Oligoflexus sp.: one gene and its partner. The protein of the gene in region 1 interacts with the protein of each later gene in a pairwise test. Links are inferred from orthologs where the notes say so. Each region holds a gene or a part of one and is shown on either strand. Other genes may lie near its edges.

Region 1 (15,107 bases):
ATCCCCTGCTCGCGCAGTTTCCTGGCGAATTGTTCGCGCCAGAATCGCAAGTCACCCTTGCGCGGATTCAGCCGAATACCATGGCGATCCATAGCTTTAATCGTTAGGTGAACGTGGGGGTGATCTTCGTCCTCGTGGGCAGCAAAAGCGTACTGGTGATTCCGAAATTGCTCAGAAGCGAAGCCACGAACGGCAGCCTTTACGCCTTCCCTGTCAGTACCAGGAGGCATGGACAGGACAACGTTGAATGCCTCTTTCCGTCCTTCACCCTCCAAAGGAATGCCTATCCCTCCCTTGGCCCAGGCATCCCTGAGCTCTTTTAAAGACTCCCTGCCAAGGTAGATATCACCATTTTCATCCTCAATTGCAACTTTCCCGTCGCGCGATATGTAGTCGAAATGAGCCTTGATATGCCTCATATTCCGGCCACCGCCCGAGATCTTAACCATGACTTCGGGCGACATTCTTGCCGTTCGAGAAATCATCTCCCGTATGCCTGTGGGGTCTCTCCTGGGCACTGGCTTCAACGAAGCAGTATGCTCACCACTACGGATATTACGCTGCCTCTTGCCAGTCGATGGCCGGGAATAAAGGCGCTCACCCGAAGTCATAATGATTTGCTCAATCTCTGACCTTGTCATTCAATGTTCCACCTCTCAAGGCTTGCTCGGATGGCATCGCTAACCTTTGCTGTGTGTGCGTCGATGAGCCTTCGCAAGCTCTGGATGGACTCGAGAACAGAGGGGTCACGACATCCCTCATTCATGGCCTTGGTCATCTGATTCAAATTGCGACCGATGGCAAGCAGTTGATAGTTCGACTCGCCAAGCGCTTCGATTTCCTTCATCTCGAATTGTGGCTCCCTCGTAAGCCCCGCGCGGATCGCGTCTATGATCCACCGGCGCTGTGAGCAACGCTCGAGCTTTGCTCGAGATTTGATTGCAGTCTTTTCCGATGGGGTCAGCAAAATCTCAACACGCAGCTTGGTTTGATCATCTGAAGACGATTGGACCTGGCGCAAGGGCTCGGGCTGCGATTTCACATTCTCGAGCTGTTTCTGTATGGCCTCTTTCAAAGCTGCGCCAGGTTTTTTTCCGAGGGTTTCACAGTAGTCACTCCACGGCTTTTTGAGGGAACCGAGGTACACATTCAGATAAGGGCTTTCTTTCTCCATAAGTCGACACCTGAAATAAGGGGTCAATCCGACTACGCGTGTAATTCACCGGCGCTTGGCCTATCCTGCGCTACCCATTCAACTTGCAAATTTCTTGGTCATGACCAAATCCGTGCTCCTTTTCCTTGAGGAGCAAAGGACAAACTTCCATGAGATCGCGGGAGACAGGAGAGCATCGTCCCCTTTCGATTAGGCGTGCGGTCAGGGGGCCTCTGTTAGACAGCTGATTTTGCAGGCCCTGGCTTCGACTTCCTGCTCCCCGGTGCCATCTTCAAAGCGGATGTGTATAAGGCCCGGTGCACTGGGTCGAAGATTCAACAACACATTCGCCGCTCGTCCATCGTATTCGATCACAAGAAGGGGTTTGCTGATACGGGTTGGTTCAAGTAACGGACGCCCTTCCGGCGAGAATGTGGGCTTCTCCAGACCCTTTTTAGGGCTGCCGTCGCGCTCTCCGTCCTCACCCTTCCTGACTCGCGTGGTGCTCTCTGGATCGCCACAGACACTGCTGCCTGATTCCTGGGCTCCCTTATACTCGTCCGATCCAGGGATTCGGTTCTGGCCTGATTCGGCCCTTTGCCTGCCGGAAACCCCAGGACCGTCATCAGCGTCTATTGCAACTCCAGGCGCTTGGCCGTTTCTGTCTGCCAAATCGGCTGCCAAATCAGCGACCGACTTCCGGGTGATCTCAAGGGCATCGACACACCACGCCTCAACCTGAGCAGGATATTTCTCATACAGAGCACGGAGCTCATACAGCGTCTTGGGCGAGACACATTTCCCGCTCCTGTATGCCTCTTCCACGCAGCCAGGCGGGTCAATCATCGCCAGATAGTGGGTGATTGCCGCACCGTCCTTGCCTAGATTTTTCGCGATCTCCTGCTTCTTGTCGCCGGCCTCGAGGCGCTTTTTAATAAACAGAGCGAGTTCCATAGGCTTTAGGTCATCGCGCTGAATATTCTCAATAACCTGGTCATAATCGTCATGAGCGTCATCGACGAACGCTGGTATGGTCCTGCGACCTGCAGCAAGAGAACCCCGATACCGGCGGGCGCCATAGTTCAGCATCCACTTCCCCGGCTTGCTTGGATGAGAGCGTATGGATACCGGCGTCTTCACCCCCCGCACCCTGATGCTGGCTGTGATCTCCTCCATGGCCTCTTCGGAAAACTCCTTACGAGGCTGGTCTGGATCTTCTTCGATGTCGGCCAGTGGAATATCGAGTGGCTTGCCCATCGACGATGGCGGCAGGGCCGGACCAACCGGCGCAAAAGGTTTCTCGTTGAGTGCCGAAAGATCGAGTGCCATTAGTGAACTCCCATAGTTGCGGCGATTTTCTCAAACACTGGCCTGATATGCGTCCACGCTTCCCGACCGCACGTTTTACCAAGCTTCCAGACGGGCAAGCCTGCAGCCTGGGCTTCGGGTATGGCCGTAGTTTTCTTGATCGCTGCGAAGCCGCCGCTCTGCAGCGGAATCAGAAGCCTAGCAAAATGGGCAGAAAGCTCTGTGAGATTTTCACGCTGGAACGGTGTAGGCTCGACAATATTTGGCAGAATGCCGATGAGCTCGAGCTTTGGATTGATCGCTGCCTTGATTTTGCGGATGCCTGTCCGCTCATGGTTCAAAAGATCCCCGATACCGTCAATCGCTTCCTGGTTCAGTTGAATAGGTGACAATACAAAGTCGCAAACAACGAGGGCAGCAAGCTGCCGAATGTCCGGGTTAGGGTTTGTATCAATGAGACAAATATCGAATTTCTGGTCCATGGCCTTTAGAAAAGAGTAAAAGTTATTTGCAAACTCATTATGCCTGCTTCCCTGTTTTTCCAAATCCCGCAGCTCATCGTCAGCTGAGATTACGACAAATGCTCCGTCTTCTATCGAAACGTCTTTGGATGTCAAAATTTGACTGGCTGAGATGCGGGATACAGCCGCAAGGCCGCTCTTTGCAATGGCTTTTGAAGTGTTGCCTTGGTGGTCAAGATCAACCACAAGAACACGCTTGTTCATAAGGAGATAAAAGAAATACGCCATCTGAACAGCGACCGCAGACTTTCCCACCCCTCCCTTTTGATTTGCCAGAACCTGGGATTTCATCGCTTGCTCCTGTGCCTGAAAAATGCCTCGACAGCCGACCGCGAGACAGAAACACCGTTTTCCTCGAGAAAGGAGATTATTTGCTTAATCGTGTAACCGCAGTCTCGAAGAGTCTGAATCCCTTTCGTATAAGGTAAAAACGCCGACCCAAACCTCGGCTTCTCGCGCTGCATGAATTCTTCCACGCGCATTTTTTCAGCCTTGGCCAGGAATCGGGCGCGAATCACATTTGCCTGCTGAGGCGACATTGTGTGTGCCGCCGCCGCTTCGGATAATGACGCGGCCTCAACTATCAAAGCCTTTGCAACATTCAGCGACCGCTCTGACCATCTACACTTTACGGCCACGCGATCGAATTGCGCTTCGTCCATCTTTGAGAGGATGGAATCATTGATGATCACCTTCCTGGCGAAAATATTCTGCGGGGTCTATTTACTTCAACGCGCCTCAAGGATTTCACACCTATATAACAGCAGCAAAACAGAGTATAAAACAACCACTTTTCTTCAAGACTTGCACGCGATATCCAAACCCCGGCTTGGCTTCTGACACTGTCATGGTTTTTTTTGTTCGACTCCCATTTCTATGGACATCAAGTTATTACCTGCAAAACAACGAAATTACCGAATCTTGCCTCAGATGAAATATCACTTTTTTCCCGAAAAAAACGCTCAGCCCACCCTCTCTCGGTCTGACACTGTCAGAGTTATTTTTTTTGTCTCGCATTTTCATTGGACAATGCCGCATTGGTTTTAGAAGCTTCTGAATAAAAGGAGGTACGAACATATGCTGGATTTCCTAGCACTCGCGCACGAGTGCGCCCCAACCGTATCCCCACAGACTATGGCGGCAGTCGTTAACGTGGAATCTGATTACAACCCTTATGCAATAGGCGTTGTAGGCGGTCGCTTGGCTCGGCAGCCTGGCAGTCTTGATGAAGCTTTGGCCACGGCCAGGCAGCTTGCTTCGGACGGTTGGAATTTCTCCGTAGGCATTGCGCAAGTCAACCGCTACAACCTCCCGAGATACGAAATCACTTATGAGCAGGCATTTGACCCATGCACAAGCCTTCGCATAGGCTCAAAAATCCTCGAAGATTGCTATGTGCGCGCTTCCAAACGCACTCCTGAGCAGCAAGCAGCCTTGAACGCGGCTTTCTCCTGTTACTATTCAGGAAACTTTACGCGCGGATTCAAGCCGGATCAGACAGGAAAGCCCAGTTATGTTGAGAAAATTCTTGCTAGTGCTGAGGCAAATGCGAAAGCAATCCCCGTTGTTCCTTCAATTCAGATCGGGAACGGTCCCAAGCCCGAGTTCGACAAGGCAGCCGATTCCACGGAACCGGTCACGCTTAAAGTTCTGAAACCCAAAAGAGAGGCCAAGCGATCAATGGAAAATGCGCCTGTTCTGCTTCTTCCTCCGAATTCCGTTGGTAACAATTCCTCCGGCGAGAGTCCGGCGCCCGCTGTTGATAAAACCGTAACGAGCAACCCAGCTATCGTTTTCTGACCGGAAGGGAATGCTTATGAAACTCATGGTGGTCGAAAGTCCGAACAAGATTAAAAAATTGGAATCAATTCTTGGCAGCGATTGGAAGGTCATGGCAAGCGTGGGTCACATCCGTGATCTTCCTCGGAATGACCTGGGAATTGATCGGCATAATTTCAAGCTCAACTACGAATTTATCCCACCAGCCTCCATTCAAGGCCGCACGTTCCCTGGTGGCGAGGAGCGTGTCAACCGCATCCGAAAGGAGCTGCGCAATGCTGAGATGGTCTACCTTGCAACAGACCCCGATCGCGAAGGCGAAGCGATTGCGTGGCACCTGAAAGAAGCTCTAGGGCTCACTGAATCAAAGTACCTACGCATCACATTCGACGAAATCACGCACGGTGCGGTTCATGGAGCACTCGCCAAGCCTCGAAAGCTCGACTATGAACTCGTGCATGCACAGGAAGCTCGACGGGCTCTCGACCGCATCTACGGGTATTTGGTATCGCCGATGGTTTCTGACATGCTCGGCATGTCCCTTTCGGCTGGCCGCGTCCAAAGCCCAGCGGTGCGGCTGGTCGTCGACCAGGAGAAGCGTATCAAGTCGTTCAAAAAAACGATTCATTTCGGAGCCGTCGTAGTGTTTGATGGCGAGGCGTGGAAAGCTGAGTGGAATACCAAACCGTTCATAGCTGAGGAAAAGCCCTACGTTCTCGATGAAGCTCTGGCGACTCGAGCGGCTGCCTGCCGCCATTTCCGTGTCATAGATTCCGGGAACGGTCAGATGAAAGAGCCGCCGCCATCTCCATTCTCAACATCGCTCCTCCTGCAGGCAGCAAGCGTGAGCTTAAAACTTGATCCAGAGGTAACGTCAAGGCTCGCTCAAAGACTCTTTGAACAAGGCGCGATTACGTACATCAGAACAGACAGCGTGAACTTCAGCGAAGACGCCGTTAGAGAAATTCGGGTCTTCGCACAGAGCCAGGGCTGGCTGCTTCCAGAAAAGCCGCGCCGCTTTAAGGCCAAGGAGGATGCGCAAGAAGCTCATGAGGCTATCAGGCCAACTCACATCGAAGTTCGAGAAGCGGGCGAAGACGACCAGCAGCGCGCTCTCTATCGTCTGATCTGGCAACGATCCGTCGCTTCGCAGCTCGCCGACGCCAAATACCAAGTGAATACTGTCACACTCGAAGCAACTGAAGGCACCGAAACCTTTGAGTTCAAAGCCAGGGGCCGCAAATTGATCGAACCAGGGTGGCTCGTTCTGACAGCCAGGGATGCGGTGAAGGATAGATCCGAAAGCGACTCTGAAGACAATGGCCAGGTGCCTTTGCTCAGCATCGGATCGGCGAAGCAAGCTGATTCCGGCAGGCTGCTTCGCAAGGAAACCAGGCCACCTCCACGATTTACAAAGGCGAGCCTTATAGCCAAACTGGAAGTCGAAGGGATCGGCAGACCCGCAACGTATTCGTCAATCATGCAGAACATAATGGGTAAAGGCTACCTTCTTGAAGTGAAGCGACTCCTGGAACCAACCGAGACTGGCGTGCTGCTCGTCGACCAGCTCGTAAATGCCGGATTTGCTTTTATGGATTTCGCTTTTACACGCAATCTCGAGGAAAAACTGGATGTCATCGCCAGCGGCAAATGCAGTTACATTAATGTAGTTGAGCCATCCTTCAAGCAATTGCAGGCCGATATGCAAGCATTGGGAAGCCGCGGCGCGGTTAAGCCCCGATTCCCTTGCCCTAAATGTCAGAGCGGTTTGCGCCGCTATTCTCCTGCGGGAAAATCCCCTTTCTGGTGTTGTACAAAGGTTGAATGCAAAACATTCATGGACGATGCCGACAATAGACCTGTCGAACGAAAAAACTTTGCTTGCCACAAATGCGGAACGGGTTTGATGCGCCGCTACAAGCGCAAGACAGGCAAAGGATATCTTTGGGCCTGCTCCACCGAAGGCTGCAAGCACTTCATGGACGATGACAATGGACAACCTGTCGAATCTCCAGTCCATATCTGCCCTAACTGTCAATCGGCACCGTTAAGACGGTATCAGAGGAAAGACAAAGAAACAGGCAGACCTAAAGGCGGCCATGGGTGGTTCTGTACCTCTCAAAGCTGCAAGACGTTCCTCGATGATGCGCGAGGAAAGCCAGCAAAACGCGCACCACGAACATCGGCTGAAGTCTCGATTTAAACAGCGTAAATCTTTGTAACTTATAACGCTTGACCGGCACGAAACCGGATGCTTTTATGAAGCAAACTTTGATCCACCTGCGGCGCCCATCCAGCTGTGACATGAGGCATTAGACAAGCCATGCATGTGATTAATCTCGTTCCCCGCATTGAACAGAAACGCACGCAGCAAGCCCTCATCCTGGACTTAAAGCTTGAATACGTGATTTGTGAGCTGAAGAAGTTGATTCTTCGGGCTTTCCATTTCATGTTGAAATCACGTTGGCAGTCGCGCGAGCGCGCAAGGCGTGCGGTCTTTTATCGGCGAGCGCTAAGTGTTCTTCGCCGCGCAGAAGATATGCAACAAAACAGTCTATGAGGAAATTACTATGTGGGTCATGACCTGCAACCGGACGATGCTGGCCTTGTATGCCCTTCTGTTTCTTGGCGTTACTGTGTTTAGACTTGGAAAGTTGGTGTTTTTCCTGATCGCAAAGATCAAAGTGGGGAGGCTCCGGGGCGTGGCAGCCGTTTTGAAAAAAACTCGTGTTCGCCCGGAAGGGGGCAGCCCCGGAATGCCCTTTATCCATACTAATGATCTTTTTGTGCGCGCAGAGATCCGAATCAGACTCCACGCGCCCTCTTCTCGAATAAAGAGCTAGTTGCTGCGAGCCCGTCTTTCGCGTCTAAGAATGAACAGACTGAACACAATGAGTCCAACAATGGACACGATCGTCGCAGGCATGGGTATCCGCTCTGACACCTTCCAAAGAAGGGCAAAAGCTGAAATAAGGTAGATGACGAGTCCAGCTTTATACCTTCCTCCCCAGATCAGTAGCCCTCCGGATAGCATCATCAACGTCAAACCCAAAGCCTCAGTTTGATTGCCGCTCAAAATTCGATACCACCCAGCATTATTTGTAGTCGGCTACCTGCCACCGTTTCAGAGGATTTTTTCGAGAATTTCTGAGATTAGGGAGGTTTCGGACACCTTGCGGCCCCTACGGATTTCATCCGCCACGATCTTCTTTAGCTTCTTACGAGTGGAAGGCTTCAGACGCACCGATCCAACAACTTCACTGCGAGTTTCAGGCACCTCCTCGCTGAACAGCGATTTAACATCGAACCTCGATGATTTACCTTCAGCTGAGTCGTCGTCCGAGTCTGCTCCTTCGTTCTCCGCTTCGTTAGAGCGGGCCAGGGCTCCTGATTTGACGTTCTTCTTCTTGATGGTGAAGTTGTCTTCGGCGTCGAACAGTTCCTTCGCTTGTTCTTTGTCAGACATTCTGGACCCTTCCTTAGATTATGGACTCAAGCAGTTGCTTATATCCGGTGTATAATTTGTGATCATCTTGCAGGATTTGTGCAGCAGCTTTTGGAACCGCTGCTCTTTGCGCATCCATCACTTTGACAGTATGTGGAAGTTCGATTGGCAGAAACGAGTCACCGTATTCGGTTTTCAGCTTACTGAGAGCTTCGCGTGTCGCATACGCCCCACCCTTTTGCATGGCTGCCAGGACCACCCGCACGAGCTCGACCTTGTGCTTGGTCTTCTTCTCAATGTGTTCGATCAGGGCAAACATTTTGGTTACAGCTTCTTCGCCGTAGATGGATGTATCTGTCGGGATCAAAACCTTATTAGCTGCCCGGATCGCTATTTTCGTCAGAAGTCCCAGCGCGGGTGGGGAGTCGATTAGAATAAGGTCGAAGTTATCTTCGATGCTTTCAATTATCTCATCCAGGGCGGTCTCCCATCCGGGTTCCGACTCGAGGAATTTATGTGCCGACTCCAGCTTTTGCGAACCGGGTAGCACATAAACTCCCGGCCAGTTATCTGTGGCTTTTTTCAAAGCATCTGTGACATCGGCTTCTCCCAAAAGCACGTCGAACAGGGTTGTATCTTTTGCACCAGGTTTGTAACCAAGAAAGATGCGGCTGGCGTTGGCTTGTGGATCTGCATCAACAATTAGGGTCTTTTTCCGCTGATATACCGCATGCGCACACAATTCAACAGTTGTTGTAGTTTTTCCGACACCACCTTTGTTGTTTCCTATCGTGATTCGGTTTTTGTGTCGCGGCATAATCTTTCTCCTGTGCTATCTATTATGTTATAGCTATGTGTCATATCAGGCAAGATCCGTAAATGAAATTTTTTTGTTTCATTTGTGAAATTTCAAAGTTTCGCATCCGAAATTTTGTTTCTTGTATATTTTATGTTCATGGGTGATTTTTTTGTTACGGAATTGAAAAATTAACTCGATTGGTCGTGGGATTTCTGAACGGGTGTGTTACAATTGTTAGTAGCGTTACTGCGAAAGCGCCAACTTTCGCAGTAACTAACTCACAAAACCTTTTTCTACAGAAAAGGAAATGTAAGCTATGGAAAAGTCTAGCAATCACGCGGATTCACAGCAAGGTTTAACGCAGTCACAAAAAAGTAAGTTACGGACATACAAAAGTCGGTACATCAATAAACATAAGTTCTCTCCGGAAGAAGCTCACGCAGCAGCCCTGCACGACGTCCTCAATCCACGCCGCAAGACCAGGGCGAAATCCAAAGTTCATGCGTCCTCTACGGATGAAGTTTCAGTTATGGAACCAGTAGCCCAGACCGGGTCGGATAGCTATGGGCGCGTGATCGAATTTCCCCGTCCAAAAAACAACATCACTTTTGAGGTCGCTCATACTGATGCCGGCGCCTCATCCGATGCCTATATAGCTCCCGTAACAAGCGATGCTCCCGCAACAGGCTTAAATGTGGCGCCACAAGATGCGGTCCCTACCGGTCTGGCCTCAGAGCTGTATCAGGATAAAAATGACCAGATAGATAATATTACGGCGCCCGCAACGCCCACCCCAGTAACGACCGTAAATGTTGCACCCGCAGCCGCTCTGATCGTCACACCGCCGGCCGCTACCGATGTTGCGCCACCACTTGGTTTTGTTGCGCCCCCGGCCGTCACGTTAACCGAAACTGGTTACAAACCCCGGTTCTCCTGGTCGTCGACTCCCGCACCGAAAAAAGTGCAAATGAGCACAGAGAAAGCCCAATTGCAGGGGGTGCTTTCAGGCGTTGGGTTGGCGGTTTGCTTGGTGGCGTTGGTGATATTCCAGGCACGAGCTGGGCATATGACGGTTGACGCGATCTTCTGGGCAATAATGAGCGAAGTTGCGGGCGTCGTGCTCTGGGCGTTCCCGGCAGCGGGCCTCAGAAAGCTCGGTCTCTGCGTGCTCGGAACCCTTTTCATTGTTCTTGGCTTTCTAGTGATGCATATCGACATCGAGTCAGGGACCACCCAGCTCGTTGAAACCCGGGTCAGCAATGCCCTGAGTGTCACAACTTTGGAATCGCAGATCGAGCGAAAGAAAGACTCTCTGAACGCGCTTGTTACGGAACGCAACAAGCTTCCCGCCACATATTTAACTGCACGCGCCAAGGTCCAGAACGATATCAAAGCGCTCGAAAGCGAGGTCACAGAGCTGGAAAACCAGCTGCTGGCCGAGCGTCGACTGGTCGCTGATTCCAAATCAGCGTCGGTTGTTGAGCGGCTTGGGGACATCGAAGACCTTCGTCGTATCGGGCTGGTCCTGCTAGCTATCGTGTGCGCTCACGGTTTCTTTGCAGCGCTTCCAGTGCTGCTTTCAAGCCGTAAATCATCAATCGCTGTTTAATGCCATTTTGACACCAACCCTCGAGTGGCCTTTGGTCACTTAAAGGAGTTCGTGCGCCCAGGTTGGGGCAAGCTAGGCGGGATGCGATGAGAACACTATTCCGCACAAAAAGTGATCTCCACGGCAAGGAAATCCGCTATAATGGCGGAAACTGTCTTCATCTATGGAATCATTTCTTGGAGTGCTTATGGCGTCCCGTCTCGCATTCGCGTCCGCAGAGCTTGTGAAAGAACTCAGCATAAACTCTCAAAGTTGGGCAGGTGCGTATCTCATAGAGATTAGCGACCTCGGGTGTTTCGATAAAGTTCACGCTCATACCGCTGACAGATTTGGCATTCAACGATAGCGAAAGGAGGTAAAGGGCATATCGGTTACGAATCCTGCTTGGTCAGGAGCTTCCTAGTTCAGCGGTAAAGTTTGGCGATTTAGGAACACGAAACAATAAATGCGAGGCTTCGAGAATGACACAAAAACTAAAGGTTGAAACCTTAAACCCAGCAACGTGGCCAGGAGTGGCTCCAACCTCACAACTATTACAGGTTGAGGATATAACAAAGCCACTCCCGCTGCAACATGCTATACCGAGCAAGGAGCGCGGAGTATGTCAGAGAGTGAAAATTCAGATGTCCGTAATGATGAGGCCGCCTCGGTAGGACCTAACGGGGTCCGACTAATAACGAACCCAGCGTATAAGCGTATCCGAGAGCATGCGGAAGCCTTCAGAAGAATAGGTTCCAATGGGCGCCCGCTTGGTCGTTACGGAAAAATCTTTGACTTCCTTATTACAGCAAAAATACCGGCTGATGAAAAATGGCTTATGATCTGCCTGTGTTTGATTGGTGATAGGAAGAACCCGACGAAAAAGGAGCTGGCAAAGACTGCAAAAATGAGTCCGCAGAATGTGAGTGAGCTTCTTAATTCACTCCAGGTCAGGGGAATGGTTGTATTTGACTTCCTTAGCACAGATCCGTTGAATGAGAAGGTCTTGATTCATATCACAGACCCGTACTACTGGAAGGGTGTTTTTCAAAGCTACAATATCCCGCATAACCCAATCATAAAGCCACATCTATGGGAATCCAGAGTCCTTGCTTGCCTTGATTCGAGAATCAATGATGCTCACGCCTATTCTGAAGAGGATTATGGGTATGTTGAGGCACCGCGCTTGTTACTGGATCTCGATATTCCATACAGGGCAAAGCTTCTTTGGCTCTACCTAGCCTCCCTCTGCACTTTTGAGCATCCTACTGAATCTGAAATAGCCTTTGCTCTGGACATTAAGTCTGACTCAGCACGTAAATATCTTCAGCTTCTTCGTGCAAAGCAAATGATCTGCTCAGAAGACTTCCGCTTCCAGAAAACCAGACTCCTTCGGATACATCATACAGTTGATGTAGGCTTGTGGCGCTTCCTGATAGCCCGAAAAAGCTACGGATGGTGCCATATTGACTCTATAATTTACACCAAGGAAGTGGTCAAAGACTTCAACTGCCCGGCACTGCGATTTGCAAAATACTCTGTGATATCAACAGACCCCAAACGGGAACCTCGTAGATTACTCAACGATATCAACAGACCCCAAATGGGAACCTCGCAGACCCCAAACGGGAACCTCGCAGACCCCAAACGGGAACCTCGGGAGGGGGTCCGAAAGCCTGGCCCCTTCTGCTATCCAGGGTGCAAAAATTGCCGGTGAAACAGTTCTTAGTGAAACAGCTATTAATGAAACAAGTGGGTGTGTGAAACAATCGGGCCGGGCACCCATCCACCAGTTTGAGGTAGGTGGATCAGCGTTTGATTTGGATCCAACCAGGGCGGACTTTGAATATACCCTCCTTGAGCTGGTGAAAAAGACTGTGGAGCCTGCTTTTACCTACCGATATCGCAACGGCAAAACCCACATCCCTGGTCCTGACTCGTACCGCACAATTCAAGTGCTCGCGGCAGGATTTATTGATGAGCACGGTCCCAATAAGCTGGCTGATTTTGGGACATGGCTTTCCGCTCTTCGTGAGAACAGAGGCGAGAGGATTCTGCTCGAAAATTGGTCTTCCCTGGTTTCTCGCTGGGCATCTGGTGAGTCTCCAGAGCATCCAGATATCATCGAACAAAGAGCGGAAGAGGCCCGCAGATCCACGGAAGAGTTCCAGCGCGATCTTGCTGCGGTTGAGGCTGAGAAGGAGGCTAGAAGGCTCGCTGAAGAGGCTCAGATTCAAAAAGCCAAGGAACTGAGGGAGGCTCGAGACCAGGCAATCCTCGGACTGGATTTCCAGGAAGTCCTGACCCGTTGCTTGGCGACAAGACGCATGGGGACGTGGAACCGAAAGAAGGCAGTAAGCGGCGGATCTATAGAGGCACTTGTCAGACTTTCCAGAGAGAATGTCGAGTTCCGTTCAGTTTTTGATCAGGTGCTTCAAGAGATGCTGCCAGACTACTTGGCAACGCCTCCCATGCAAGCGTTCGCAGTGTTTTCCGAAGTTACTTTCTAGCGGTCCTAGCGGATAGTGCGGTAGCCTTACTTAAAACACCGCACTATTCCTGTGTCTTCCCAGCCCTTCGTCGTCCAGGCTTTGAAGACCAGACCCTCAATTTTGGGATCAGATCCCTCAAGAATGGCCATGCATTCCTCATGTTTGTCTGTAGCGGGAACTGGCTTTAAAGTGTGCTCTTGAGATCCAAAACGCCCCTTAGGCTCTATCTTTCGGTATCGACCGCCTTCTCGCCTAGTTTTGACAAGTGGAGGCTTCCACGGCGGAATTTGAGCCTTAGAACGGCACGTCATCCAGGCTGGCACCTTTCCGATCTGCCCTCTCGTGGGCCAGTCGCTGAACTTCGCTTTGGACTGCCGCCTCAAACCTTGCCTTGTCTGCCTCCATCAACTGCCGTGCGCGCAATCGGTTAAATTCAGGGCTTTCGACCGGTGACAGGTAGCCGTCTCGCTTCATCGCAGCCATGAACAGGCCAGCGGGGTTCTTGTACTGCTGCCCAATGTTAAGAGCAAAGGCTAGGTTGTCGAGCGACGACTGCACCACCTCGATGTCGTCTGTCGTGAATCCGTGCCTTGCCAGCTGCCGCAGATGGCTTTCATTGATCAGATGCGATACCTCCGTCGGAATGTCGATAAGGCTCGTCCATCCATAGTCGGTCGACAAACCGCGGGGGCTCTCGCCAGTAGTAGTTGTTGGGGTGGTGGATTGATTTGGAACGTCTTCAGAGTAGTAAGAAGAAAGACTACTACTACTAGGGGCCCCATCTGATCGTTTGTCTGATGGTTTGGCGGATAGTTTTCTGATCGTTCCCTGATCGTTTTCTGATCGTTCCCTGATCATTAACAGTTTGTGGATCTCTTCCTTGACGGAGCGATCAATACTGAATTTGGTCCAGCCGGCACGTCCATCCTTGCGCTCTGCGCGATGAATATACCCTCTTTTTGCCAGCTGATAATTGGCATCAATAATCGTCTGTGGGCTGCTTCCTGTCAGCTCCTGAAGATCCTTTGACCTGATCTCGTGAGTAACCTCACCGCCATTTGCCTGAATGGACTCGTAATAGTAATCCACCAGCATTTTTTGAAGCCCTACAAGCGACGAGTAGCTAAGTCGATCAGACGCAATTGTTCTGGTTGTTCTCTGATCGTTTTCTGATCGTTCTCTTGTGGCTTTCTTATCGCTCACTGATGCTTTGGCTGACAGTTTGCTGATAGTTTTCTGGCCGTTATCTGACGAAACGACTTTTGTTTGATCGTTTTCTGATCGTTCACTGATATATTTCTGGTCGTTATCTGATGGTTTAACCTTCGTTATCTGGTCGTTTTCAGATTGATTGCTGACTGTTTTCTGATCGTTTTCTGATGGTTCCTGAGCCTTTGGGAGTGATTGCGGTTCTGCCGGTGCCACTGCTTCAGGCGCTCCCTCCATGGGGACCACGATCGGCGGCTCCTGGTCCGGGTCGCCCCTCCAGGTGCGGTACTTGGACCGCGTCTTCAGTTTGAAGTCAGGGACCTGAGCCTTGAAGCGATCATCAGGTTCCCGTGTTTTGATGGTCATTGACGCGCTCCATCGGCCAGCAGCTCATCGGTGAGGGAGACAATATCCTCGCTCGCGGGCGATTTGCGGTTATAAAGCCACACGGCCTGGGCGAGGCTCTGTGCTTCTTTGAGGTCAACATTCTTCCGCACGACCGTATTGGAAAGGTAGTCGCCATAGCTCTGCCTAAGCGTACCAAGGCTCGTCTGAGCCATGGCTTCGCGTACATCGAACAGGTTCGGAACAACCTTGATATCGGGAGCAAAGTCCTCGAAGTCGCCCTGAAGATCCTTCAGGATCTCGAACAGCTGCCGCAGGCCGGTAACAGAGAGATAGTCAGTGGCGCAGACAATCAGCAGCTGATCCGCAGCCAAATACGCGCTGATATTGACCGTGCTGGCCGACGGATTGGTGTCGATAATGATCAGATCCCACTCGTCTCGGATAGGGCCGAGTAATGAGCGGAGT
Region 2 (15,144 bases), on another replicon or contig:
AATGAAACGGAATTCCGTCGCGACGCCTCCCTTTACTGGCGTGGACGCGCGGCCATCAGCGGCGGTCAGCTGGAAGAAGCGCAGCAGCTCTTTAAGAATCTGACTGAACGTCAGCAGCCCGGGTATTACGGAATGCTGGCCAAGAGCGCGCTGGCGCAAGGCCGTAAACTGGCGGAAAAAAATAAGGCCGCTGTGGCCGATTCTGAAGAAGAAGCCGCGCCGCTGAATGATGAGAGCGTGTCGCCCAAGGCCTTGCTTGCGGCATTCAAGCCGATGGATCGCCTGGATTCGCAGGATATCAAAGCCGCGGTCACCGTTCCGGCCAGTGGCGCGAAGAACGAATCCATTCCCTTTGCCAATTATGTTTATGAGATTGCCAAAGTCACGGCGATGGATCCCTATCTGATCCTGAGCATCATCAAATCGGAAAGCGCCTTCAATTCGCGGGCTCTTTCCACCGCCGGAGCCCAGGGCCTCATGCAGCTGATGCCCTATACCGCCGTGCGCCTCGCCCGACTGCTCGATGACCAGGATTTCCGCCTGGATCAGCTGCAGGCGGCCGATACCAATCTTCTTTATGGCAGCCTCTACCTGGCCCTGCTTCTGAACTACTATAATGGTCACGAAGTGCCTGCTGTCGCCGCGTATAACGCAGGACCCCAGGTGGTCAACAAGTGGCTGCGCGAATGCCAGAACTGTCCAGTCGATGCCTTTGTGGAATTCATTCCCTACGCGGAGACCAGAAATTACGTCAAAAAAGTACTGAACACCTACAGCAGCTACTATCAGGCCGAGCCGCAGAGCGAGCCCAATTACCTGTATAAAGAGCTGCCCACTGAGTTCCCGGACACGCAAATCTTTTGATTTTCAAGTCAGGCGCGGCGCTGTTATCCTCGTAAGAATTCCGACGTCACGAGGATCTTTGACATGCGCCGTGTCCCGCTCTTCTTTTTGCTTCTTTTCGCCTCTATTCTGGTTGGTTTCCTGACCTGGCGGCTCCGCGCTCCCCTTCGCCAAGAAAATCCCATAGTCTTGAAAGAACCCGGCGCCGACGTGATGGAGTTCATCTTCTTTGGTGACAATGGCAGCGGGCTGCCCGCGCAGTTCAAACTCGCCGAGGCCCTGGAGCGTTACTGCCTGACTCATCCCATACGAGCTGTGTTCATGTTAGGGGACAACTTCTATCCGGTGGGCGTGCAATCGGTCGATGATCCCCAGTGGCAAACCAAATTCCACGACGCCTATGGAACGCCATGCCTGAGCCAGCTTCCTTTTTATCCCATCCTCGGCAATCACGACTATAAAGGCCATCCTGCCGCGCAAATCGCCTATACGGCCAAGCAAAAACAATGGCGCATGCCCCATCGCTTCTACAGCGTGCAATTTGGTGATTTGGCAAAAATAATTGCGCTCGATACCAACGTCGCCGATATCTGTGGCTTCTCGGAGCACTGCGTTCTGGATTTTTTGCGTACATCTTTGCAGGATTCCAGCATCCCCTTCCGCATCGTGATCGGTCATCATCCGATCCTGAGTTCCAGCGGAAAGTACGGCACCACAATCCTTGGACGGATTTTGCGATCCTTCATGTGCAAAACGGGGGCCATTTACATCGCGGGACATTCCCATCATCTTGAGCATCGCCAGGACGCGGATTGTGCGCTGGAACTGTTTATCGCCGGTGGCGGCGGCGCATCGCTCTATGAAGTCAGAAAAGATGATCCCGGGACGCGTTTCGTGCAATCGAACCATGGATTCCTGAGCGTCAAGGTCAGCAAGGCCGGTAGCGCATTCACCTTCTTCGATAGTGATCTGAAGCAGCTGTACTCGTTTCCCGACCGCTAAATTTATTCAATAAGCGCAAAACACTTGCCTCGCCCGTTCAATCAGGCTACCTTCAGGGAAAATTATCACTCTCTGCTAGTTTTGGAGGAAGTTCTCAATGAACCGTTCCGAGCTGATTGACGCCATGGCGAAGCAAACTGGAGCTACAAAAGCTGATACAGACCGCTTTCTGAATGCCTTCACTTCGATTGTTGAAAAAAACATTAAGAGAAAAGAAGGTGTGAAACTGGTCGGCTTCGGCACGTTCTCGATCTCGAAGCGCAAAGCCCGTCTGGGCCGCAATCCACAGTCGGGCGAAGAGATTCAGATTCCCGCCCGCACGGTTCCCGTTTTCCGTCCAGGCGCCTTGCTCAAGCAAGCCGTCAACACAGCGAAATGAGCCAGATCTAAGCGTTCCCGCCCATTCGCGGGAACGCATAGCCTTTAGCAGCCGCCGAGATTTTCTTCCTGATGGAAGTCCTGCATCCCGGTATAGACGTCTGTTTTCAAAAACTCGCGTTCCACCGGCAGCTGATCCTCCAGCACATCCTTGAACCAGACGCGTTTCTCATTATCCCAGCGATAGCGATTGTTCCGGAGCTTATCCTTCGTTTCAAAAGGCGCACGGGTGGCAAAGACTCTCACCTCGCGGTAGTAACTTCTTTGAACGAGTTCGGCGAAATAAGGCTCCATGATGCGGAAGGTCGTCGCGCAATCAAAGAGCGCGCGGTGGGCGAAGGGGTTCACGAAACCATGATCCGCGGCCAGATAATTCAGGGCGCGGGTGCGATAGCCTTTTTGCTCCCAGTCGATATGCTTAAGGCTGCAGGCCCAGTGCAGGTCAAGGCCGGAATACTCGCTTCTTTTTTGCATAAAACTACGATCGAATTCCGCATTATGCGCGACCACGATCGAAGCCCGTTCCAGAATCCGGCGCACCATGGCCCAGTCGATAGCCTGCCCCTTCAGCATCTCATCCGTCAGTCCGGTGATTTTCTGCACCTCGGGCGTCAGGGGCTGCTCGGGATCTTCGAGCCCACTGTACATGGTCGTGATTGCCGGCTTACCCGTCTCGCCCACGCCGAACTCGATCAGGCCTATTTCGATAATGCGATCGGTTTCGCAATTAATTCCCGTCGTTTCCAAATCCAAAACCACACCGTAATCCATCTCTAACTCCTAGGCTGTTTTTGCCTCTTTTGCTAGCACCGTCAGGTTGATGTAAAATAAAGGCATGAGGACGATCCCGGCCGCCGGCCCTTTTTGGGGATCTCATCTTATAGCGAGCACCCATGACTTCAAAAGCCAAAGAGCATAAGCCCCACGGCAAAAGCAGCAAGACAGCAGCCCCGATCCAGGTCGGCAGTTTTGTTGAACTTACGGCCGCATTGAACCAGGCTCCGGAATTGGCGGGATTTCAATTTGAAGTTCCCATGGATGGAGTGGTCAGCCTGCAAAAGGATGACATTACTCTGATCTTTTTTGAAGATCGTGCCTGGCAGGACGCTGCGTCTGTCAGTGTCTTTCTATCAAAAGCCAACGATTCAGGCCTCTGCTTTATTTGCACCGGAACCGATGAGGACCTCGAAAATCTGCCCGCGGCCCTTGAGAGCGCCAATTTTCGCTCGCTGGCCCTACCCTGCCGGATTCGCCAGCTCGTTATAGATGTGCAGAACTTCCATCGTCTGCAGTCCATGGTGCTCCGCTCGGAGCGGACCAATAAGAACGTCAAGGAAACCAACGAGCACGTCAAATATGTTCTGCGCGTGTCCCGTGAACTGAACGGGGTCCGTGACAGCAAAAAGCTGCTCTCGCTCATTTTGCAGAAAGCCCGGGAAATCACCAATGCCGATGCCGGGTCCATTTATACCGTGGACTGGAATGATCAGCGTGAATCCGACAGCAAGATCATCTTCAAGGTCACGCAGAACGAGTCCGTCTTCCAGGAGCTTGAGGAATTCGTCATTCCCGTGAGCGAGCATTCCATGGTCGGCAGCGCCGTGATCTATCAGAAGGCCATCAATATCCCCGACCTTTATCATCTGGATGAGGATCCGAACAAAAATCCTTATCACGCCAAGCATGATAAGACCTTCGATCTGCGCACGGGCTATCAGTGCCGTTCGATGCTGACCATTCCCATGTATGATATCAGCTACCGCGTGATCGGCGTCATCCAGCTGATCAACCGAAAGCGCCCGAATACGAAGAATCTGAAGGGCATCAAGGATTTCACGGAATACGTGCTGCCCTTTGATGACACCGATGTCGAATACGCGGAAATCGTCGCCCAGCAGGCCGGTATCGCCCTTGAAAACGCGATGCTGACTCTGGAAAAAGAGCAGCTCTTCGAAGGCTTCGTGCACGCCGCCGTCACCGCGATCGAACAGCGGGATCCGACCACCAGCGGTCACTCGCATCGGGTCGCGAAGCTCACGGTGGGGCTGGCCGAGATCATCAATAAGATCGACAATGGCCGCTTCAAGGACATTCGCTTCGATAAAAAGCAGCTGAAAGAGATCGAATACGCCTCGCTCCTGCATGACTTCGGCAAGCTGGGCGTGCGCGAACAGGTTCTAATCAAAGCCAAGAAGCTCTACCCTTGGGAACTCGATCTGCTCCTGGAACGCTTCGAGCACATCCGCTCCCGCTTCGAGATCGAGTATCTGCGGGAATACATCGGGTTTCTGAGTGGCAAGACCACCATCGCGCCCGGTTTTGGTCCCGAGACCTTCCGTGCGCATTATGAAAATCGCATCAATGAGCTGGAGGACTTCCTGCAGTTCATTCTGAAGTCCAACGAACCGACCGTTTTGGAACAGGGTGGCTTCGAACGGCTGAAGGATATTGCCAATATGTCCTTCAAAGACGGCCGTCAGCGCACGCGCCCCTTCCTGAACTATCGGGAGCTTGAAGCCCTTTCCGTGTCCCGTGGATCGTTGACCCGCGAGGAATTTGCGGAAATCCAAAGCCATGTGGTCCACACCTACGAATTTTTAAGAAAAATCCCCTGGGGCCGTTCCTTCCCGAACGTCCCGCAGATCGCCGCCAAGCACCATGAAAAACTCGACGGCACGGGTTATCCCGGTGGTTCGCATGACGAGGAAATCCCGGTGCAGACGCGGATGATGACCATCGCCGATATCTTCGATGCTCTGACGGCTTCCGATCGACCCTATAAAAAAGCGGTTCCGGTGCCTCGCGCTATCGAGATCATCGAGATGGAAGTGAAGGCCGGCAAAGTCGATTCGGACCTTTTCAAAGTCTTCGTCGAATCCCAGGTTTATCAGGCTGTTATTGATAAAAATCAGCAGGCATCTTAAGACTGAAGGAACTCCCCCATGTTCCGAGACAAAGGCCGCTGATGCAACCCATACTGACTCCTGAACTCCTGCTTGCCGCCTATCGACACGGTTATTTTCCAATGCCGCATCCGGAAACCGAGGAGATCATCTGGTTCAATCCGGATCCGCGGGCCGTTATTCCCCTGGATGGCTTTCATTGCTCGCGCTCCCTCAGACGGTCTATTCGTCGCGGCAATTTCACAGTGACCATCGACAAGGATTTTTCTGGCGTGATGGCCGGCTGTGCTGAGCGTCCGGAAACCTGGATCAACGAGGAAATCACCGAGGCCTATGAAAGGCTTCATCGGCACGGCGACGCGCACTCGCTTGAAATATGGCAGAATGACGAACTCGTTGCTGGAACCTATGGCGTGGCTATTGGCGGAGCCTTTTTCGCTGAGTCCAAATTCCATCGTGTGACCGATGCGTCCAAGGCCGCCCTCTATTTTCTGGTCGAACATCTGCGCGCCAAGGGCTTTAGCCTCCTTGAGGTGCAGTTCATCACGCCTCATTTACGCACATTAGGCGCCATTCAGATACCGGCTCGCGACTACGAACAGCGTTTGCAGCGTGCCGTGCGTCAGTCAGTCAGCTTCGAACCCCTCGTGCTGCCTGACCTTAAGCCCGACCATGACCCTTAAAAGGGCGAAAAACATGCTATGGGGTAAATATTTCCTGGAAATCGCCAGTAATATTGTTTAGGATTGGGCTCCAAATTTCCCTCTGCCTACAGGGTCGAGGAATGTTGAATGCTATATATCTTGGGGAGTTTATGCCAGGAGTAAGACTTAAAGAGGGTGACAGCGTCGAAAGAGCTTTGAAAGCTTTGAAAAAGCAAGTCGAAAAAGCCGGAACTATTTCGGAGCTCAAAAAACGCCAGCACTATGAAAAACCCTCCATCAAGCGCAAGAAGAAGCAGGCTGCTGCTCGCAAGCGTCTGATGAAGCAGTTGAGAAAACTGGGTCTGGCCTGATTTCCCCTGCAACGATAAGTTGAAGGTGTGCCTCAGCGCGTCCTACTCAGACCTCATCGCATTGAACTCATAGAAAAGCACTCGCGATTCATTGGGATTGGCTTTCCGTGCCAATCCCTCGATGCGTTTAAGCGTCACAAGGCGGATCTGGAAAAGGAATTTCCAGATGCGTCTCACATCACCTTTGCCTATAAATTCTTCGAACAGGGTCAGCTGCAGCAGAGATTCTCCGATGCCGGGGAACCATCCGGGACGGCCGGCAAACCCATACTGATGCATATCGAAGGTCAGGGCCTGATGGATGTCGTGGTCTTCGTCGTTCGCTATTTCGGGGGCGTGAAGCTCGGCGCCGGCGGCCTGGTGCGGGCCTATGGAAATACTGCGAAGCAGCTGATTCTGGAAGCCGAGACGGCGGAGCATATTCCGCTGATCACGCTTGCAATCAACCTGCCCTATTCCGAACAGAATCGTCTCGATTATCTGGCTCGCAAGCATAAAGCTGCGATTCTGCATCGTGAATTCGCCGAGGATCTTAAAGTCGAGCTGGAGATGCCGGAAGCGGAGAAAATCGGCTTTTTGGAAGGCCTCACGCCCTATCTAAAAAAATAGCCAGGCCGCTGGGAGCGACCTGGCCCGCATGGGCGATCAGTTCATAACCCGCCATGTCGCAGGTGTTCGTTGCTGCTGCTGCACAGCCAGTGTCCGCTGCGGAGCGGGATAGCCTTGCGGCTGCGGCGGTTGGGGCCGCATCACAGGGCTCGACTGTGAAGGTTCGGCGTTATCTTTCATACTGGCAATCAGCTGCTTGAAATCCTCGATCTTGGCGACCAGCACTTCATCCGTGCGCGGACCGTTGTCGCGAACGTCGTCGGCGGTCTGCACGCGCTCCAGACAAGCGGCCAGCGTGGAGATCGTCTGCTTGGTCTCCGTGGTGAAGCGAATCGTATCGCTCAGCATCGGGGCGCTGCTCGCCAGAATCTTCTGGCAGTGATTGAGTTCATGGTACTGCTTGGCAAGCAGCGTCGAGATCTTCTCGGAATGCACCGTGATCTGGCTCGTCTCTTCCATGATCTTGATGCCGAATCCGTTCTGACCCTGAAGATTGCGATCCATCTGGCCCAGAAGATCCGCGGACGTCATGCCCATCACCCGGGTTTCCTGCAGCTTTTTCATGTGAATATTCACTTCCTGCTGCAAAAGCACCAGTTCCGAAGCGCTGTGCTTCACGGCCGCCACGCTGCTGCGATAGTATTCACCGCACTGATTCACCGAGACAAAGGCCTGATCCGCCTTGGCTCCCGCCTGGGACAAATAAGTCGCCGTCTTGCTCACTTCATCCCGCACATCGTGGATCGCATCCTTGATGTGCCGCGCGTAGGTATGGAACTTGGCCGCGAGGCCCCGTAGTTCCGTGCCCAGTGGGAAGAGGTCGGTGACGCCCTGGCTGTTGGTCTGTCCGCGAACGAGTTCCAAGGACGCGGCCAGGGACTGCGCGTTGATTTTTTCCGCCACCTCATCGATCTGCTCGGTCATGTGCACCAGGGAATCCCACTTCTGATTCAAGGAGCCCACGAACTTGCTGGCGCCGGTGATGTTATCACGCGATTCGCCGATGATGGAGATGATGGTGTCGTGAATCTTGTTGCCGCCATGAGCGCTGTTCTGGATTTTTTCCAGATGCTCCTGGGCGCGCGTGATCTTGTCATTCAGAATGTTCTCACCATGCAGCGACTCACCGAGGAGGCGCAGCGTGGAGGCATGCACGCTGTTGATGTTCTTCGAGAGATCGACGACGATGTCCAGGTTCTGACGCATCTGGCTCAGAATATCTATGAGCTTGTTCTTCTTCCAATCCACCCTGTTGGTCGCCGAGTAGTTGGCGCTTTCGCGGCACTGCTCCATGAGTCTTTGCAGACGGGTCGCGGCTTTTTGAATTTCGTCATGACCGGCGATCAGACTCTCGTAGGTCGCGCGGTTGCGATTCTCCAGCAGTCGGACGTTTTCATGAACGGTTTTCACCAGCATGCCATCGCCCACGACCGTCACAGGCTGGTTTTTCAGGCAGTTTTCCAGCTCATCAAGACCCTTTTTCAGATTCTTGTACATGCCGGTGGTAGCGACCAGCGACTCAGACACCTCGGGTTCCGGGCGATACGGGATTTCCGGTTCGCGTGGAAGCACCGCTTTCTTCTCGTCCTGCTTCGTCTCCTTTTCTTCCGGACGACGGAGCATAACCAAAGGACTCAGGCAACCGATCGACAGAAGGAGGCTCCCCATCGCGCCCCACTGATACCCGGCAATGCCTTGGCTGCACTGCACTTCCTGAAGGCGGCTCACACTTTCAGTGGACACCTGTCCTTCGCGAATGCGGCGCGACATGCCTTCATCAGCAAGTGTGGTGCTGCGCAGGCCCGTGGCCTGAAACAGGAGGTAGATCGACGTTACCTGGAAGAACAAAGACGCAAAAAGGCCAGGGGTCTTGAGCTTGTGTAATCCGTCCATGGAATTCCCAACTCAAAGAGTGTGTGAATGAAGATCGGGAGCGAAGTGCCTTTCGTTCCCGATCGGATGTTAGTAATAATTTGCAGGGCTTATGTCAACTGCTGAACATGAGGTCAGCCTTTATCCGGATTTTCTCCTGCCACTCTGGAAAGTGCGGGCTGTTCCACCAGCTCGCGATGCACTTTCGTGGCAGCGAGGAATTCCGAATAGAAATTCCTGCTCGCGAATCCAAAGCTGGGAGAGTCATACAGCAGTATGATCTCCGACAAATCCTTTGTTTTCAATTTGGCCATTGCACGTTTCATACCGCCCGGTCCGTGGTTATAAGCCGTCACGGCCAAAGGCCACGCCTCCAGAGCATTATAGTTGCTGCGCAGGACCCCGGCTGCAGCCCGGGTTGCAATGAGGGGAGAGTTCCGTTCATCACGCGTACGCGTTACCTTGATGTAATCCCGGGCAGTTCCTGGCATGAGTTGCCAGAATCCGGACGCTCCGACTTTGGACCGTGCCTTTAAATTGAACATGGATTCCACGAACACGATGCGCGTTAAATCCGTTGGCAATCGTGCCTGACGGAAGATCTTCTCCATAAGTGGGAGATAAAGTTCCGCACGCTGAGATGCCGCGTAGAATGTATCGGCGAGTCCGCCCTGCACCCGCAGCACAGCTTTGCCGGTCAGAAGACTTCTGTGCGCGTTTTTCTTAACATAAGCGTTCCAGATTTCCTGCTCACGCTTGCCTTTCAAACGCGCGCTGGGTCCTTCGCTTACGAAGCGTCGCAACGCCTGTCTGTAGGATTCGATCTCATCATCAGGTGAAATAATAGGCAGATCCATATTCCGCGCCTTGGCATTGATATCATACGGGACCTTGATGGAACCGATGATCACAGCAAGATTATCGCGATCATGGAGGACGAATTCGTTGCTTTTGAATTCGGTGAAAATGCGTTCCCAGAAATCAACCTGGCGTTGAATTACGGGAGAGCTTGGGAACAGCTCTTTCGGACGGGCTTCAGCCCAGGCGATCGGGGTTGAAAGGAAACTGCCGAAGACGAGGAGATGGCGGAGCGAAGACGAAAGACCACGCAGTTTCGTAGCCATGGCATAGGACCTCCCTTTCACATTTTTCTGGGTGTTGCCGCCTTCGTGGCTGCAACTGAGCTTTTCTCAGCTTCCACTGTCTGCTGCTGGCTCAGACCACGTCCGGCTGTGAATTCAGCCATGGCGTGCTCCAGATCCTGCATTTTAGTAAAAATCTCATCCAGCTTCTGATCCTGACCTTTGCGCTCCACTGCATCCTGCTGCAGAGTCGAGGTCAGGGTCTGTTTCAGCTGAGTTTCCCAGTAATCGTAGCACTTGCCTGCATAGTATTCGCGCAAGTCAGGATTGTCGTACTGAGCATTACGCCGACCGAAGGAATCACCCACAACAAAGCCTAAAATTAAACCAGCAAAGGTCATGCAAATGGCCAGAAGGGTCAGGGCTGCCATGGACAGCCAGGAACGTTTGGGAGCAGGCGCAGGGGCCATTCGGCCGGCGCTCATAGGGTCATAAGGGCTGAAAATGGGAGGTTCCCGGTCCAGCATAGGTGTTTCTCCGTTGGCTACGCGGCCTCTATCAAGTTCTGATTAACCGAATCCCAGGCAAATGGGAAGGGGAATTGCAGTCCTGACCACTGTCTACTGGAGGAACCACATGCAGCTAAAATCATGCAGCATGGAACTCCCAAGGTACAGATCAAAAGTGAGGACGACGCCTGGATTTAAGGATTGCTAGGGGCCGGAATCCAAGTCAGGATAGAAGATGCGTCCCATCCTGTTCTGCCGAGAAGGAAAGCCGCTCATGTCTGCTGCCAGCGTTGCTATCGAAGCGCTTCAACTCACAAAAACCTTTCCCAAAAGCCAGACGCCTTCGGTGGACTCGCTCACGTTTTCGATTGAGCCCGGCGAAACAGTGGCGTTCCTGGGACCCAACGGGGCGGGTAAAAGCACAACCATCAAAATGCTCTGTGGCATCCTGAGCCCCAGCAGCGGTTCAGCGCGCATTCTGGGCTTCAACGCCGGCAGCCAGGAAGCCAACCAAAAACTCGGGCTCGTCTTTGGTACGCGTTCGCAGCTCTATCAACACATGACGGTGGAACAATGTCTGGATCTTTCCGCCGAGATTTATTTTCTGAGCGGCCCTTTCAAGCAGCAGCGGCTGAGCGAGATGGTCGAGGCCTTCGCTCTGGAGCCTTACGTCAAGCGTCGGGTTCGTTCTTTGAGTCTGGGCGAAAGAATGCGCTGCGAAATCGCTGCCGCCCTTTTGCATAAGCCGCAGGTCCTGCTCGCGGATGAACCCACCATCGGCCTTGATATCGTGGCCAAGAACAGTTTGCGGCAGATCATTCGCAACTGGCAGAAATATGAGAAAACCACCTTCATGCTGACGAGCCACGATCTTTCGGATGTCGAGGCTCTTTGCGAAAGGGCCATACTCATCGACCATGGGACCAAGGTCTTCGATGGACCGTTGACAGCGCTGAAAGGCCCGCTGCAGAATCTGCGGCGCATCCGCGTGACGACCAACGATGCGCATAAACCCATACTGACCGAAGGCTCACGCTTTCGCCTGCAGAAAGCCGACAATCCCTTCTCGCATGTTTATGAAGTCCTGACTCATGAGCAGCCCATGTCCGAAAGCCTTTTCGCGCTGTCGCAGCATTATGGGGAATCGCTCCAGGACATCAGCATCAGTGAGGTGACATTGGAAGAGGTTCTGGGAGCCCGCTATGCCCGTCCTTAGAACCTTGAACTTCTATGGCCGCTATGGTTTTTTCCAGCTCAAGGAGCGTTTCTCCGATCTGGGGCAATCGCTGTCCTATCTTTTGCTTTACCCCCTTTTGATCCTCGTTCTGACGGCGATGTGGAATAAATTCAACGCCTATCAGGGTAACTACACGCGCGCCGAGATTTACGTCTATATCGCGATCGCCGAGCTTTTGTTCCTGACTTTCCTGCGTTCGGCTTTTTTGCAAAGATCGCAGGCGGATTTTTCCATGGGCCTCGCGCGCCCACGCTCCTGGCTGGGCTTGACCTTCGCCGGGCAATTCGGGGCGACCTTGGGTGGACGCCTCATCTACTGCGTCTGCGCGGTCCCTGCCCTTCTGCTGATGGATGTACCCCCGCGGCTGGTTTGGGAGGCGTTTCTGCGTCTTTTGTTTCTTCTTCCGCTGCTGGGAGTGATGGAAGCTTTGATGGCCAGCATACTCGCGTCTGCGCAGCTCCTGTGGCAGGAAACCCGTTATCTGGTTCTGCCCATCACGAAAATATTCCTAGCTTTGGGTGGAGTCTTCTGCCCGCTGGCGGATTATGGCGAACCGGGACGCAGCATTTTTCTGCAGAGTCCGGCCTCCGATCTATTCTTTCAGGTGGGGCATTACTGTCTGAAAGGCGAGTTCTATCAGCTAAGCCCTGCAGCCTGGCTGACCAGGGTCCTTGTCTGGATGCTGATCTTTTTCGTGAGCAATATCCTGTTCTTTCATTATGCGCGCAAACGCCACCAGAGCTGGGGAGGATGAATGCTCCGCTTTCTTGGAAAAGCCCTGCGCTACAACATGAGCGCCCATATCTCGAATGTTCCGAACCTCCTGGCGGCGACCATAGGCATGGTGCTGAATAACGGCATCTTTCTTTTGGGCATGTGGGGCATGCTCTTTGCGGGAAAAGAACAGAATCAGGACCTTCTGCATTACTACATAGCCCTGAATGTTCTGATGATGCTGTCCTATGGTGTGCTCTGCTTTTTCTTTGGCGGCTGGATTGAAATGGGCGATCTGATCGTCAATGGGCATTTTGAATCCAAGCTCGCCACACCACGGCATCCTTTGCTTTTGGTGGGCACGCACGCCCTGCATCCGTCCGCTCTCGGCGATTTGATTCTGGGTCTGGCTGGTATCGGCCTGCTCATCGGCATGGGCGAAACCGGGATCGCCATTCGGTCTTTTTTCGCCAGTATTCTGGCTATTTTCGCCTATTATTCCCTGTTCGTTCTCTCCGGCAGTCTCGCCTTCTTCCTGCCGCGTGGGAATGCGATGGCTCATCTCCTTAATAATCTGGCCATCATTCTCTGCGGCTATCCCGTCGGCAAAATCTTTCCGACCGGCATCGGTCGCACGCTGATCCTTTTAAGCCCCGTCGCCGCCATCTCCCTCATGCCCATGAGCTGGATTGAAACCGGCACTGTGATCGACTTCGCCCAGGCCGCTGCGGGTGTTTTCGTGCTTTGGCTTTTGGCTCTGGGCGTCTATCGCTATGGAGTGAAACGTTACCAGGCGTTGAACCTGGTCGGTGTGCAGAACTGAACGAAGGGCTCAGCCCCGCGATTTTTTGCGGGCGAGCTTTTTATCAAACCAGGGCAGATCCATCGCGTACTGCGTGACCTTCGACGGGTTTTTGGCCTGGAGTTCAAGGTTCGAGAGCAGCATGGCCGGTGCCACGGTGGAAACGGGAATGGTCCCGGATTCCGCGCCGCAGAAGCCATTGTCGACGACAAGGTCGCGGCCGACAGCGATGATATCGTTCAGGCTGCTGAGCGGTGTGCCGACGAAATCAACGCCCCGCACATAGCGTTCCTTGCCAGTGGGATAGATCTTCACCGCAACCGCGATCTGACCCAAAAAAGCCTGGAAATTATAGGCTTCCGTCTCGGTTTCCCCGCCTTCGACGTCGAGCAGGATGATGCCGTAGGGCAGTTTTCTGCGTTTGATTTCGGCGATCAGCATATTTTTCAGATCATTCCAGCTGTGCTGGCTGTGACTTCGCACCACAAGGTTCGCCATGCGGCTGATCGGACGCTCGTCGCCATGATTCCGAGCATGGCCATTGGATTGATGCCCGCGCTTTTGCAAAGGACTGCGGGTGGTCAGAAAGCCTTTCAGCACACCCTTTTCCACCAGGCTCGCCGGACGCGCCGGAGCACCTTCATCATCAAAAGGATAATGAGCGATCAGCGACTGTGAACCCACCGCCGCGATTCCGGGATCATCGATCAGGGTCAGATCCGGATGCATGATGCGGCGGTTGACCTTATCACGGAAGGTGCGGCCTTCACTTTCGGAAAGAAGGCGGCTGCCTTCCAAACGATGGCCCACGACTTCATGCAGGAAAAGGCCTGCGGCCTTGGGGGCCATGAGCACAGGCCCGGCATAGGACGTCATCTCATCGCCACCGGCCACGTCGCGGAACTGCGCGACCTTGTCTTCAATGGCCTTTTTAAAGGTATTCAGATCCGGCAGCTCGTTCATGCGCGCCACATGCCGGACTATGCTGTAATCCTGGTCCAGTTCCTTGGTGTGGTACCAGAAATAGGCGGTCAGGCTGAAGAGCGGTTCCTGCCAGACGCGCTGCACGCCTTCGGAACTCACGAAGATCTTGGTGACGAGGTCTGTGCTGAATTCCACATAGGAATTTTTGATCTCGGGGAATTTCTTAAAGACGACGCTCGCCTTTTTCACGAACTGCTTCCAATGCTCCTGATCCACTTCGAAGCTTCGCAGTTTCGCAATGCTGGTCTCGGTCGCGAGTTTTTGAAAGGACGGCAGACTGCGATTCTGGTCGAGGAAACTCACGTCGCGGGATTTTTTCCCGTGAAATTTGCTCACCGCATCGCGGAATTTGGCGTCGGTCAAACGCCAGAGACTGAAGCGGAAACTGTCGAGATCATTCTCGATCGGCAGTTCCGTAACTTCATAGTTGGTTTCGCTCTCTTCATTGTTATCACTGAGCCCGCCCTTGCTGGTGTTATCGTATCGATAACTGCCCACGCGGACATCGGCATAGCACACGCGCTTGTGATCACGTTTATCCTGGTAAAGAGAACCATAGCGGGCCCAGACCGTGTAGTTTTCGATATCACGGACAAGGTAGCTCATATAGTAGGGACGCGGATGCCGCGGAGCCCGCAGTTGCTCCATGGAGCGCCTGAGTTCCACGTCCATTGCGTCGACAAGTTTGAGAGCCATTTTGCGCATCATTTTGGGACACTCCCATCAAGGAGTTGGTGGCCAAGGTATTCGTTTCTACCCGAGGGGACCACGGGTCGCAAGCGGCCGTTTGGACGCCATCATGACCCGTCATAAGGAGGGATAAAAGGATTAGGTTTTAGATCTTCTGCTGAATCTTGAGACGAACGTTATCAGCGCCAAACTGAACGTGCTCGACTATGCCTACCAAATCACCCGGCTGATCGGCGCCCCCCATGCCGTCCTTATCAAAGCGAACTTTGACGCGCATATAGCGAGGCATACGGGAATCGGGGTTCATGATCTGCATTTTTTCCTTGGTCAGCGAGAATTCAATGGGCTTCGTGAGGTCAGCCGGCAGCCTTTCCTTCATCGCGCCATAGGGCATAGGCATTGGGGATTCTTCATCAAACACGGTGACAAACATGGTCTGAATGCCCTCGGCTTCGGCCCGCATTTCACTGGGAAGCTCGACGGTTCCGGCGACGTAAATAGGCG

The links.
Region 2: the proteins of topA (region 1) and VFO10_RS00335 interact in binary tests that used the Escherichia coli proteins (3 or more experiments, as listed by UniProt). The link is inferred for Oligoflexus sp. from one-to-one orthologs.

The regions. Positions count from the first base shown.
Region 1 is NZ_DASTAT010000081.1:14,788-29,894, reverse strand. Bases 4,438-7,381 are described here. They hold topA (type I DNA topoisomerase), read left to right. Parts: upstream 4,438-4,798; coding sequence 4,799-6,964; downstream 6,965-7,381. Other genes in these bases: VFO10_RS18155 (hypothetical protein), read right to left, coding at 7,209-7,381; VFO10_RS18165 (lytic transglycosylase domain-containing protein), read left to right, coding at 4,438-4,782. In the rest of the region: VFO10_RS18190 (relaxase/mobilization nuclease domain-containing protein), read right to left, coding at 1-419; VFO10_RS18185 (hypothetical protein), read right to left, coding at 638-1,174; VFO10_RS18180 (ParB/RepB/Spo0J family partition protein), read right to left, coding at 1,376-2,482; VFO10_RS18175 (ParA family protein), read right to left, coding at 2,482-3,273; VFO10_RS18170 (hypothetical protein), read right to left, coding at 3,270-3,674; more of VFO10_RS18165, read left to right, coding at 4,060-4,437; more of VFO10_RS18155, read right to left, coding at 7,382-7,577; VFO10_RS18150 (hypothetical protein), read right to left, coding at 7,886-8,227; VFO10_RS18145 (ParA family protein), read right to left, coding at 8,241-9,023; VFO10_RS18140 (hypothetical protein), read left to right, coding at 9,322-10,614; VFO10_RS18135 (helix-turn-helix domain-containing protein), read left to right, coding at 11,216-12,310; VFO10_RS18130 (hypothetical protein), read left to right, coding at 12,354-13,103; VFO10_RS18125 (hypothetical protein), read right to left, coding at 13,380-14,660; VFO10_RS18120 (ParA family protein), read right to left, coding at 14,657-15,107. UniProt on the Escherichia coli protein: Releases the supercoiling and torsional tension of DNA, which is introduced during the DNA replication and transcription, by transiently cleaving and rejoining one strand of the DNA duplex.
Region 2 is NZ_DASTAT010000002.1:39,057-54,200, forward strand. What follows is about bases 4,979-7,959. They hold VFO10_RS00335 (YigZ family protein), read left to right. Parts: upstream 4,979-6,168; coding sequence 6,169-6,750; downstream 6,751-7,959. Other genes in these bases: VFO10_RS00320 (HD domain-containing phosphohydrolase), read left to right, coding at 4,979-5,147; aat (leucyl/phenylalanyl-tRNA--protein transferase), read left to right, coding at 5,189-5,809; rpsU (30S ribosomal protein S21), read left to right, coding at 5,941-6,141; VFO10_RS00340 (hypothetical protein), read right to left, coding at 6,787-7,959. Also shown: VFO10_RS00300 (lytic transglycosylase domain-containing protein), read left to right, coding at 1-864; VFO10_RS00305 (metallophosphoesterase), read left to right, coding at 928-1,845; VFO10_RS00310 (HU family DNA-binding protein), read left to right, coding at 1,943-2,224; VFO10_RS00315 (3'-5' exonuclease), read right to left, coding at 2,269-2,994; more of VFO10_RS00320, read left to right, coding at 3,117-4,978; more of VFO10_RS00340, read right to left, coding at 7,960-8,643; VFO10_RS00345 (lytic transglycosylase domain-containing protein), read right to left, coding at 8,757-9,746; VFO10_RS00350 (hypothetical protein), read right to left, coding at 9,764-10,231; VFO10_RS00355 (ABC transporter ATP-binding protein), read left to right, coding at 10,488-11,429; VFO10_RS00360 (hypothetical protein), read left to right, coding at 11,416-12,204; VFO10_RS00365 (ABC-2 family transporter protein), read left to right, coding at 12,205-12,987; VFO10_RS00370 (TldD/PmbA family protein), read right to left, coding at 12,997-14,658; VFO10_RS00375 (hypothetical protein), read right to left, coding at 14,786-15,144.